One region of the Peribacillus sp. NPDC096447 genome, then DNA from elsewhere that is predicted to be linked to it. Evidence: riboswitches for the same ligand, from Rfam matches in the RefSeq annotation. Region 1 holds a riboswitch; each other region holds the start of a gene.
The links. Region 1 has a riboswitch for glycine ahead of ACIQZD_RS04115 (amidohydrolase). Riboswitches for the same ligand answer to the same signal wherever they lie in the genome.
Positions count from the first base shown of each region.

Region 2: another riboswitch for glycine. It lies ahead of gcvT (glycine cleavage system aminomethyltransferase GcvT); the one in region 1 lies ahead of ACIQZD_RS04115 (amidohydrolase).
Region 3: another riboswitch for glycine. It lies ahead of ACIQZD_RS20870 (amino acid permease); the one in region 1 lies ahead of ACIQZD_RS04115 (amidohydrolase).

Region 1 is NZ_JBIWEV010000001.1:832,998-836,539, reverse strand. Features, by position in the region: gene ACIQZD_RS04120 (DUF1444 domain-containing protein) at 1-493, shown strand, start outside; glycine riboswitch at 643-745, shown strand; glycine riboswitch at 749-839, shown strand; gene ACIQZD_RS04115 (amidohydrolase) at 970-2,157, shown strand; gene ACIQZD_RS04110 (DNA translocase FtsK) at 2,576-3,542, shown strand, end outside.
Region 2 is NZ_JBIWEV010000001.1:394,563-398,104, reverse strand. Features, by position in the region: gene ACIQZD_RS01970 (DEAD/DEAH box helicase) at 1-1,670, opposite strand, end outside; gene ACIQZD_RS01975 (YqhG family protein) at 1-4, opposite strand, end outside; glycine riboswitch at 2,047-2,134, shown strand; glycine riboswitch at 2,138-2,220, shown strand; gene gcvT (glycine cleavage system aminomethyltransferase GcvT) at 2,359-3,465, shown strand; gene gcvPA (aminomethyl-transferring glycine dehydrogenase subunit GcvPA) at 3,483-3,542, shown strand, end outside.
Region 3 is NZ_JBIWEV010000006.1:246,990-250,531, forward strand. Features, by position in the region: gene ACIQZD_RS20860 (sodium:solute symporter family protein) at 1-804, opposite strand, end outside; gene ACIQZD_RS20865 (DUF3311 domain-containing protein) at 801-1,001, opposite strand; gene ACIQZD_RS20870 (amino acid permease) at 1,273-2,616, opposite strand; glycine riboswitch at 2,825-2,903, opposite strand; gene ACIQZD_RS20875 (amino acid permease) at 3,405-3,542, shown strand, end outside.

The DNA.
Region 1 (3,542 bases):
AAATCCATTTTTATTCGATGAGCATACGGCTGAAACCCGGGTTTTTTATGCCCTTGATTTAGGGAAAACCTACCGTCTTATAGATGAGAAGATGATTCAACGGGAAAATTGGCAGGGTGATAGGATCCGTGAAATTGCCCTTTTTAATGCCCGTTCCCTCTCCACTGAAATGAAGTCGGATATCGTTGCAGGTAATGCATTTTATTTTTTGAACACGAATGATGGATATGATGCCAGCAGGATTTTAAATGAATCATGGCTTCGGGAAATGAAGGACAAGATCGAGGGAACCATGGCTGTGGCCATTCCCCATCAGGATGTCATCATCATTGCCGATGTGAAGAATGATACGGGCTATGATATTCTTGCGCAAATGGCGATGAGCTTCTTTGCCAGCGGTCATGTTCCAATAACGGCTCTATCATTCCTTTACGAAGAAAATGAGTTGGAGCCCATCTTCATTATGGGTAAAAACAAAAAACGTGAACAATAATATATTGAAACACAAAAGGACCGTGTCAGCATCTGACAGCGGTCCTTTTAAAGTTTAATAGAGTTTATAACTCTGAGTTGATATTTATTTTTTAATCGGTGATAATATAATTGGAATATTTTGAAAATATATAATGATAGAACAAGCGGATGAACGTTGTGGGAGAGTGCAAGCATTGAGGCCGGGAAGGAGCAAGTTCCAAAAAGATCCCTTGGAGCAAATCTCTCAGGTAAATGGAACCGCAGCTGAACGCAACTCTGGAGAGCGCGCAGGAAGCAGTGTGCCACCAAAGGGGAAATCTCCATGACCAAAAATGGAGCTAAACTCTCAGGTAAAAAGGACAGAGAAGGGGAGCGGTAAGTTTACGCAATCCTTCCTTGCCCTTTTTTATTTGGCACTTTGTATAAGAAGGTATGCAGCGAACTGGAACTTACTAATATGCTCAACTTGAAATAAGGGGGAGAATGATCATGAACGTGAAAAGCAAATTAATGAACATGCTGGAAGCCCGTAAAGGGGAAATGGTTCAAATCCGCCGTCATTTACACGAGAATCCGGAACTATCCTTCAAAGAAGAGAAAACGGCACAATATATCATTGATTTTTATAAAGGAAAGGATGTGTCGATTCAAACGAATGTAGGAAATGGATTAGGGATCATCGTAACGATTGAAGGCGGAAAACCTGGGAAAACGATAGGTCTCCGTGCGGACTTCGATGCATTGCCGATTACAGAAGAAGCGGATGTTCCGTTCCGTTCAAAAAATGAAGGTGTCATGCATGCCTGCGGACACGATGGGCATACCGCTTATTTATTGGTTCTGGCAGACTGCATCAATGAGCTTAAAGATTCCCTATCCGGTACGATTAAAATAATCCATCAACATGCAGAAGAAACGCCCCCAGGTGGAGCAAAAAGCATTATGGAATCAGGGTGTTTGGATGAACTGGATGCCGTTTTTGGAATCCACTTATTTCCGTCGCATCCAGCAGGGGTTGTCGGGTATCACGGCGGCTATTCGATGGCTGGACGGACCTATTTCAAGCTGGCGATAAAGGGTGTAGGCGGACATGGTTCCTCCCCGCATATGGCTAATGATGCCATTGTGGCAGGGGCCCATTTCGTGACAGCCGTACAAACTGTAATCAGCCGCCGCTTGAATCCTTTTGATATGGGCGTGGTCACAATCGGCTCCTTCGATGGAAAAGGAAGCTTTAATGTCATAAAAGATCGTATAGAAATTGAAGGGGATGTCCGTTATATGACAGCAGAGACCCAACAGCTGATCGATAAGGAAATCCACCGCATCGTCAAAGGGATAGAAACGGAATTTGATGTTCAGTGCGAACTAACATATGTGCCTGATTATCCTCCGTTATATAATGACCCTGAACTGACTGGATTCGTGAAAAATAGTCTGGAAAGCATGAATGACAAAGATATTAAAAATGTCTTGGAATTTCCGGTTTTCTCAGGTTCAGAAGATTTTTCGTATTATGCCGAAAAGATTCCTGGCTGCTTCTTTTACATTGGCTGTAAACCGAAAGGGGTGGAGAAGGCATATTTCAATCACCATCCTAAATTCGACATTGATGAAGATGCCCTTTTGATTGCATCCAAATCAGTGGCCCAGGTTGTATGCAATTTTTATGAATGGGAATAGTCGCATTGGTATATTTGTTTGCAAAAAAATGCAGAAACCCACAAAACACCGTTCGGTATTAACGAACGGTGTTTTATGGGCTTCAGAATGCCGCCGGAGGTTTCGTGAAGGTTGCTTTAATGAATTGACCAGTCTGCTTCTTGCGCTGCATGAAAACTTAATCTCTTTGTAAACGCGATTTAACAGCGGTGTTTTATTTAAATAGTAGACTAGGGGCTAATGTTATTTCGCGATGGGTAGGTTTAAACTCATTCCAGAAGGGGTTTAATAGGGTAGGAGTTCTGCGAAATACGTTAAGTTAGTAAGAGTGCGATAAAAAAATAGATACTAATCCCAATTTAGCTTAAATTTTCTCGATATTTTTAAAATAACTGGTAGAATTAGTTACATAACTACAGATGTAGAAAGAGTGATAGTTTTGAAATGGCTAAATAAGATGAAAAAATGGTTCCAAGCAGAGGAAATTATCGAAATCGAAGAAATTATTATAGATGAACCGCTTGATGAAGAGACATTAAGGAAAATGGATTTTTCGAAGCTTTCGAAGTCAAAGGAAGAAGAAATAAAGGTTTACAATCAAAAAGTGGAAAAGATGTCGCAGACGCCAGACCCGGATACGAAAATCCTGTTTCAATATCCAAAAGGGCAGTTCAAGTTTCCGCTCATTCCAGACCGTGAACAGAACAAAAGAAAGCCTAGGGAAAGAAATAGGGAAGAACACGAACCAAAACAGGGGAAGAATGTGACCAAAGAAACGACGAGAAGGCCTGTAAGGGATCCTGAACCAAAACGGAGAAGCTTTGAACGGGAGGAAACCTCAAAAATAGTCCCTTCAAACACTCCATTCCGCCCGACGGAAATCCCTTCACCCATTTATGGGTTCCGTCGTCCGGAAAAAAAAATAGTCGTTTCTGAAGAAATTGTCGAATATGAATTAGAAAGCAAAATGCCCGTCCTGAAAAAGGAAGAACCCGATATCGGGATTCCAGTATCGATTCCTGAAATCCCAAAAGAAGTGTCACATGAGGAATTGACGACTGAACCATCCGTTCTTATACCGGAACAAGCGGAAGAAAAACGGGAAGATTCGGAGATACCCGCTTTCTTTCGCAGGAATTCCATTGAGACACTGCCAGAACAAGCAGTAATCGAGCCTAACATAATTGAGCCTGAGGTGGAAAAAGAGGCTATTGAACAGGACGAAGTCGATTTTGGACGCGAAGTTGCTGTATCCATCATGGAACAGACGGACGACACACTGTCTGAAGCGATATCGGTTCCTGGGGAGATTGCTGTACAATCCAATCAACCATCCGTTAGTCAAGGGACAATGCCTGAAGACCCATCTGAGGCAATACCTGAAGAGCAGCACAAACGTCCGAAAA
Region 2 (3,542 bases), 440 kb from region 1:
GCATGAACCTCACCTTCCTTCATTGATTGAGCGAATTGGATTAACGATGAAAAATTATCCATCTTGATTTTCATTTCGCCCTCTGTTTTGGATTCGCCTACCACATCAATCAAATATTCTTCAATGTTGTTAATATCCAGTTTGGTTAGGATATCATCCAATTCACCGATTACTTTCTCGAATAAATTTATTTTTTCATATAGTAACTTCAGAATATGTTCTTCTACTGTATTTTTCGTGGCAAAGTTATAAATCATCACATCTTCTTCCTGACCAAGGCGGTGTATCCGTCCAATTCTCTGTTCGAGCCTCATCGGGTTCCATGGCAGGTCAAAATTAATCAAGTGATGGCAAAACTGAAGGTTTATCCCTTCCCCGCCAGCTTCTGTTGCAATTAATACCTGTATATTCTTTTGGAATAATTCTCGCATCCAGTCTTTCTTTCCGCGCTTAAAACCGCCTCGGAAAGGAACTGAAGAAATTCCATTTTGCTGTAGGTACCATTGTAGATATAGCTGAGTCGCCCGGTATTCGGTAAAGATAATGACTTTATCATCAATTTTCTTAATCAGTTCCAAAGCTTTTTCAGCCTTGGAGTTTTGAACCGTTTCATTCACTTTAGAAAATAAATCATCAAGCTTTGCCAAAAAGTCAGGGGAAGGCTGATCATATTTATTTTTCATATTCTTTAATGTATAAAAGACCGCCTCTCTGCTGCTGCATGCTTCCCTTTGGAGGGTGAGAGCCGAAAAGGCGCTTCCTTTAGAACCATCCGAAATAGGTTTGAATTTGGAAACAGCATCGTACAATGCTTGTTCCGTTGGAGAAAATTCAATGGTGATGGTCTCCACATGCCGTTTTGTCCATTCAATGCCAGTATCGGCCCGCCGGTTTCGAATCATGACAGTGTTAACAAGTTCCTTTAGGTGTTCATCTTCAATTATGTTGCGGCCTTTCCCTTTATACTTTTCCGAAAAAAGTGAGGCATTTCCCAAGTGGCCCGGTTTCAATAACGAAACGAGGTGGAAAATTTCCTCGACTTTATTTTGAATCGGAGTGGCTGTCAGGAGTAAACAAAATTTCTTTTTCAGATTTTGGACGAATTCATAGTTCTTCGTTTTATTATTTTTAAGTTTATGAGCTTCATCAATAATGATGAAGTCGTATTCCTGCTTGAAAATGATATCTCGATGTGGAGCGCGTTTCGCTGTATCAATGGATGAAATGACCACATCACAGGAGTCCCAAACATAGCTTTTTCTCTGAACGACTGCCGGTATATGAAACTTGGTATTCAATTCAAAAGCCCATTGTGTGACAAGGGAAGCAGGAACAAGGATCAAAACTTTTTTTACAAGGCCCCTAATCATATATTCTTTTAGGATCAATCCAGCTTCAATTGTTTTTCCGAGCCCTACCTCATCAGCTAAAATGGCCTTTCCATTCATCTTTTCCACCACTTGCTTCGCTGCTTCCAATTGATGCGGAAGCGGGGTTAACTGCGGGAGGTGCTTGGGCGCCTGTAAACCTTCAAAATCAGGGATGATAAGATTTTCCTCCATTTGAACCGCCAGCTTATAAAGCTCCCAATTTCCCCATGGACCGTCATTTTCCATCTTTTGCAGAAACTCGTCATTCCATTCAGAATTGAAGGATATATTGATTTTCATAGAAATAACTCCCTCTTAAATCATAATTTCCTTAATATAAGGTCAAAACCCGAACATTTCATATGTGAAGTAAGAAAAATATTTCTCTTCAAAAGATATTGCAGAGATAAGTTTCTTAGGGTAGGATATAAGTATATTTAGAAAATTCCAATTTTCAAACGCCACAAAGAATCTTTGTACATCGATTTTGCAGTTCGCGTTTTCTTAGTATGGGCTATAGGCTCCTAATTTATCCAAGAATACTGAAGGAGACCAATCAAACGGTTTCTGAAGTTTCAGGAGAATTGGCAGAGAATGCATTCCACAATGCTCAGGGGTTTTACCGATGCTTGGTGGCTTATTCGCTTCCTTTCATAGGTAGACCATTTATATGCGGGTGAAGATAAGGGGAGAGACTACGGATGTAGCGCCGAAGGAGCAAACTTAGCAGTGAATCTCTCAGGCAAAAGAACTCTTATTGGACGCAACTCTGGAGAGCGCCGCCCGTTTTGGACGGCCACCAAAGGGGAAAACCTATTACATAGGTAAACTTTCAGGTTTCAGGACAGAGAAAAAGCTCAAACGGGCTTTCTCTGTCCTTTTTTGTGCTTTTTTCACATCATGAATCAGGATATATCTGATGCGTAATGACAAGAAGCTTTTGATAATGAAGCCAATTAATTTAAAAAAATCTGAAGGGGGTCATTTTTTGACCAATTTAAAAAGAACACCACTATTTGAGGTTTATCGTGAATACGGAGGTAAAACGATTGATTTTGGCGGCTGGGAACTTCCTGTCCAATTTTCGGGTATAAAGGATGAACATGAAGCCGTACGTACAAAAGCGGGGTTATTCGATGTTTCCCATATGGGTGAAGTCGATGTTAAGGGTCCCGGGAGCCTTAACTTTTTACAGAAGATGCTGACTAATGATATATCAAAGCTGAAACAGGGCGGTGCCCAATATACCGCTATGTGTTATGAAAACGGAGGCACGGTTGATGATCTCATCGTGTATAAAAGGGCTGAGGATGACTATCTGCTCGTGGTCAATGCTGCGAACACAGAAAAAGATTTCAATTGGCTGCAAGCTCATTTACCGGAAGATGTCCAAATCAAGAATGTATCTAGTGACTATACACAGCTGGCGCTTCAAGGACCATCTGCAGAGAAGATTTTACAAAAACTATCGGGAAATACTGCTTTAAGTGAAATTGGATTTTTCAAGTTCAAGGAAAATGTCATGATTAACGGCATCTCTACGATGGTATCCCGTACTGGATACACTGGTGAGGATGGCTTTGAGATATATAGTGACAGTGAAAATGGTCCCGCCCTTTGGAAGGCGATTATGGATGCCGGAAACGAAGAGGGGGTTCAGCCGATTGGTTTAGGTGCTCGTGATACCTTGCGTTTTGAAGCAAAACTGCCGTTGTATGGGCAGGAGCTTTCAGCGGACATCACCCCGATAGAAGCCGGGATTGGTTTTGCAGTAAAAGTCGATAAGGAAGTTGATTTTTTCGGGAAAGCCGTTCTTGCTGAGCAAAAGGAGAAAGGAGCTCCCCGCAAGCTTGTGGGAATTGAAATGATTGACCGTGGCATTCCACGTCATGGGTATAAGGTCTACAGCGGTGATAAAGTCATTGGCGAGGTCACGACCGGTACCCAATCACCAACGTTGAAGAAAAACGTGGGTTTGGTACTTATCGATAAGGAATTTTCGGTGCTGGATGCGGAAGTCGAAGTGGAAATCCGATCCAAACGTTTGAAAGCCGTTATAATACAAACACCTTTTTATAAAAAACCACGTAAATAGAGGGGAATGGTCATTAGATGAAACATCGTTATTTACCCATGACAGAGCAAGATAAACAAGAAATGCTGAAAGCGATA
Region 3 (3,542 bases), on a different contig from region 1:
TTTTCGAAATACCTTGCCGCTGCGTGCTGAATAAACAGCGCTGAAAACCTGGGGCCACATATAGAAACCGAATACGAGCAATATTACCGTGGAGATGAACCATGATACGCTAAGTCCCTGATCTGGGAACTTTAGAAAACCAGGCTTGGCCGCATCAATCGCTTCAAACATCGGCTGAAATCCGCCAAAGTAATGAATCGGCAGATAAATCCCTAAAAATCCTATTATGGCGACCATCATGATATCTTTAATGACAGCTGTCCAAACTGAACCGTGTATACCGGAGATCATCACATAAATGGTAAGGCTGATCGCCCCCATCCAAACTGCCGCAGACATAGAGATGGCACCATAAGATGCTTCTGAGACAATGATCCCCAATCCTTTCAGCTGCACGACAATCACTGGAATCATCGACACCACACCGACAAGCGCTGCCAAAATTCCTAAACCGGGACTCTTATATTTGCTTACAAAGAAATCGGATTGAGACATCAGTTTATTTTCCTTGGCATATCTCCATATTTCCGGTAGGAGCCAATAGGATAATACGTAAGACAAAGTAATGTAAATTAGAACATATAGAGCGGGTGCGCCCTTGCCATAAGCCCAGCCGCTGCCGCCAAGGAAGGAGAAGGTCGTATAGATTTCCCCGGCCATCAGCAGAAAGACGAATACCGCTCCAAAACCGCGTCCGCCCACCGTCCATTGTTCCAAGTCCATATCTTTTCCTTTTGAAGAGCGTATGCCTAAAAATATCGATAGAAGTAAAAATGCTAAAATGATTAAGAGAGCAATATTCATTCCTGGTCACCTTCCCGATTCCTGGGATCCAGCTTATACATGATGCCCAGTATGGCAGAGGTAAGGACCACCCACATAGCCATCCAGAACATATTGAAAGGCATCCCTAATACATATGGTTCTATTTTATTAACAAAAGGCAGAAATCCTAGTATGCCTATAAAAGGAACTAGAGTAAGAATATATATAATCTTCATAAACAAACCCCTCCGTTTTAATAAAGTGAAACGCCCACCAATGGGGTTTATCCTTCAATGCCACTGATGGATGGGTGAACCAAACCGGGATGAAAAATTCATACATGACGGAAAAGGTCCGATAATATATATTAGCTTACACTATTTTGATATAAAATTTAATGCAGTTGCCTGATATATTTGAGCAACTGTGCGCAGACAGCCGAACCCTGATATGTTCTTAAGACAGATAAAGCCTTGAATTCATAGTGAGTTCAAGGCTTTATTTCCTTTAGCTATATTTTTTTCGAGAATTATATAGTATCACCAAAAGTATGAACCAGATTGGGGTCAAGAGCAGTGATAGTCGTGTAGCTTCAGCAAATAGCATAACAATAAGGATGAACAGGAATAATCCTAAAATGACGTAATTGACAAAGGGTGTAAAAGGAGCCTTGAAAGTCGATTTTGCTCTTAGGTCAGGCCTTGTTTTCGAATATTTGATATGGGAAATCAAGATAATGCTCCATACCCATATGAAACAGATGGCACTGATGGTCGTCACGACGGTAAATGCCTGTTCCGGTATCAGCTTGCTTAATAATGCCCCTATTGATACAACGATTGTGGATGTTAATAAGGCATTGCTCGGAACAGCCTGTTTATTTAATTTTTCCAGTTTAGCAGGGGCTTCGCCATTCCTGCTTAACGTATAAAGTATTCGGCTCGTTGAAAATAAACCGCTGTTGCATGCAGAAGCAGCGGATGTCAAAACGACGAAGTTGATGATCCCTGCAGCGACAGGAATGCCGATTAACGCAAAGACCTCTACAAATGGACTGCTCGTGGCATCCAGTTGTGTCCATGGGTTGACGCAGAGAATGACGAATAGTGCACCAACATAGAAAAGTAAAATCCGGACAGGGATTTTATTGATGGCAGATGGAATGTTCTTTCTCGGGTTTGCCGTTTCTGCTGCGGAAACCCCGACCAACTCGACACCGACAAATGAGAAGACGACCAGCTGTAAAGATAATAAGAATCCGGAAATGCCATTGGGGAACATGCCCCCATGATTCCATAGGTTCGTTAGGGAAACCGTTCCGGTATTGGTATTGAAGCCGATGATCAAAAGGATGATTCCCACGATGATCAAGGCGATGATCGTGATTACCTTAATGATGGCAAACCAGAATTCCAATTCGCCAAATAACTTAACGGTCAATAGGTTCAATCCTAAAAGAATGACTAGGCATATTAGAGCCGGAATCCATTGAGGGATATCGAACCAATATTGCATATAGACGCCGACAGCTATGATATCGGCCATTGCGGTCATGATCCAACAGAACCAATATGTCCAACCTGTCACGAAGCCGGCCCATGGACCGACATATTCGGTTGCAAATTCAGTGAATGATGTATACCCTGCATTGGATAAGAGCAATTCCCCTAGTGCCCTCATCACAAAAAACAAGGCAATCCCTATTATCAGATAGGAAAATAAAATAGAAGGTCCTGCCAATTGTATGGCTTTCCCGGAACCTAAAAATAATCCGGTGCCAATGGTTCCTCCTATTGCAATCAGTTGTACATGTCTATTTTTTAAATCTCTTTTTAATTCTTGTTTAGCCAATTCCAACGCCCCCGTTTTTTTATAGTCTTGGTAGTGAATGTGTTTACCTGCATGGTCTTGGAGAGAGGGACGTGATTTTTTCGTCCAGCTTGCCTTTCCCATTGGTTTTAAAGCTGTTGTTTTTAGTCCAACCACAAAATGGACAATAAAAAAAAGAGATTGGATAATACCAATCTCTTAAAGGGTTCAGAATAACAATTTTATCATTCGTTACTCTTCTGTCCTTTTGCCTGAGATTGTGAATCCTTCGGCGCTGCATCTTGTACAGTCTCTCCAGAAGCTGCTCCTGCTATAGTGTCATCCATAGCATTCATCGCTTGCTTGTATGCGGTTGTGAATAAATGTGGTCAGTGATAAGCTACCACTGCTGAATCATTCATTATGCTTATAAAATAATATTGGAATTCTATCATCTATTTTTCGGTAGGTCAACAAGTTTTTTTGAAGTGAAAAAGGCAATATCTGCAGTTTTATAGTGGTCTTAATTTTTATTAAGGTACTTGAAAAATTTATTTTTTTGGATGATCACTATTATGAAATATTGATCATCATTTTTTTAAAATGATATTTTTAGATTAGGAAAATTGCCAAGATATATTTGGTAACTGTTTATTTCAAAAATACAATTGTATTTTTACAGAATATTTACTATTATAAGATAAGAAAATATAATTGAAGTGTTATTGATATTTTTTCGATAGAGCATTTCTAACCGCAATAATTAATAGAGAGTCGTTCGTGGTAAGGATAGAAAAGCATTACCGATATTGCATCTGGGGGAGTTAAACATGTCGAACAAGGAATTAAAGAGAGGGCTGGAAGCACGTCACATTCAAATGATAGCTTTGGGCGGAACCATCGGTGTCGGGTTATTCATGGGATCGGCGAGCACGATCAAATGGACCGGGCCCTCTGTAATGCTTGCA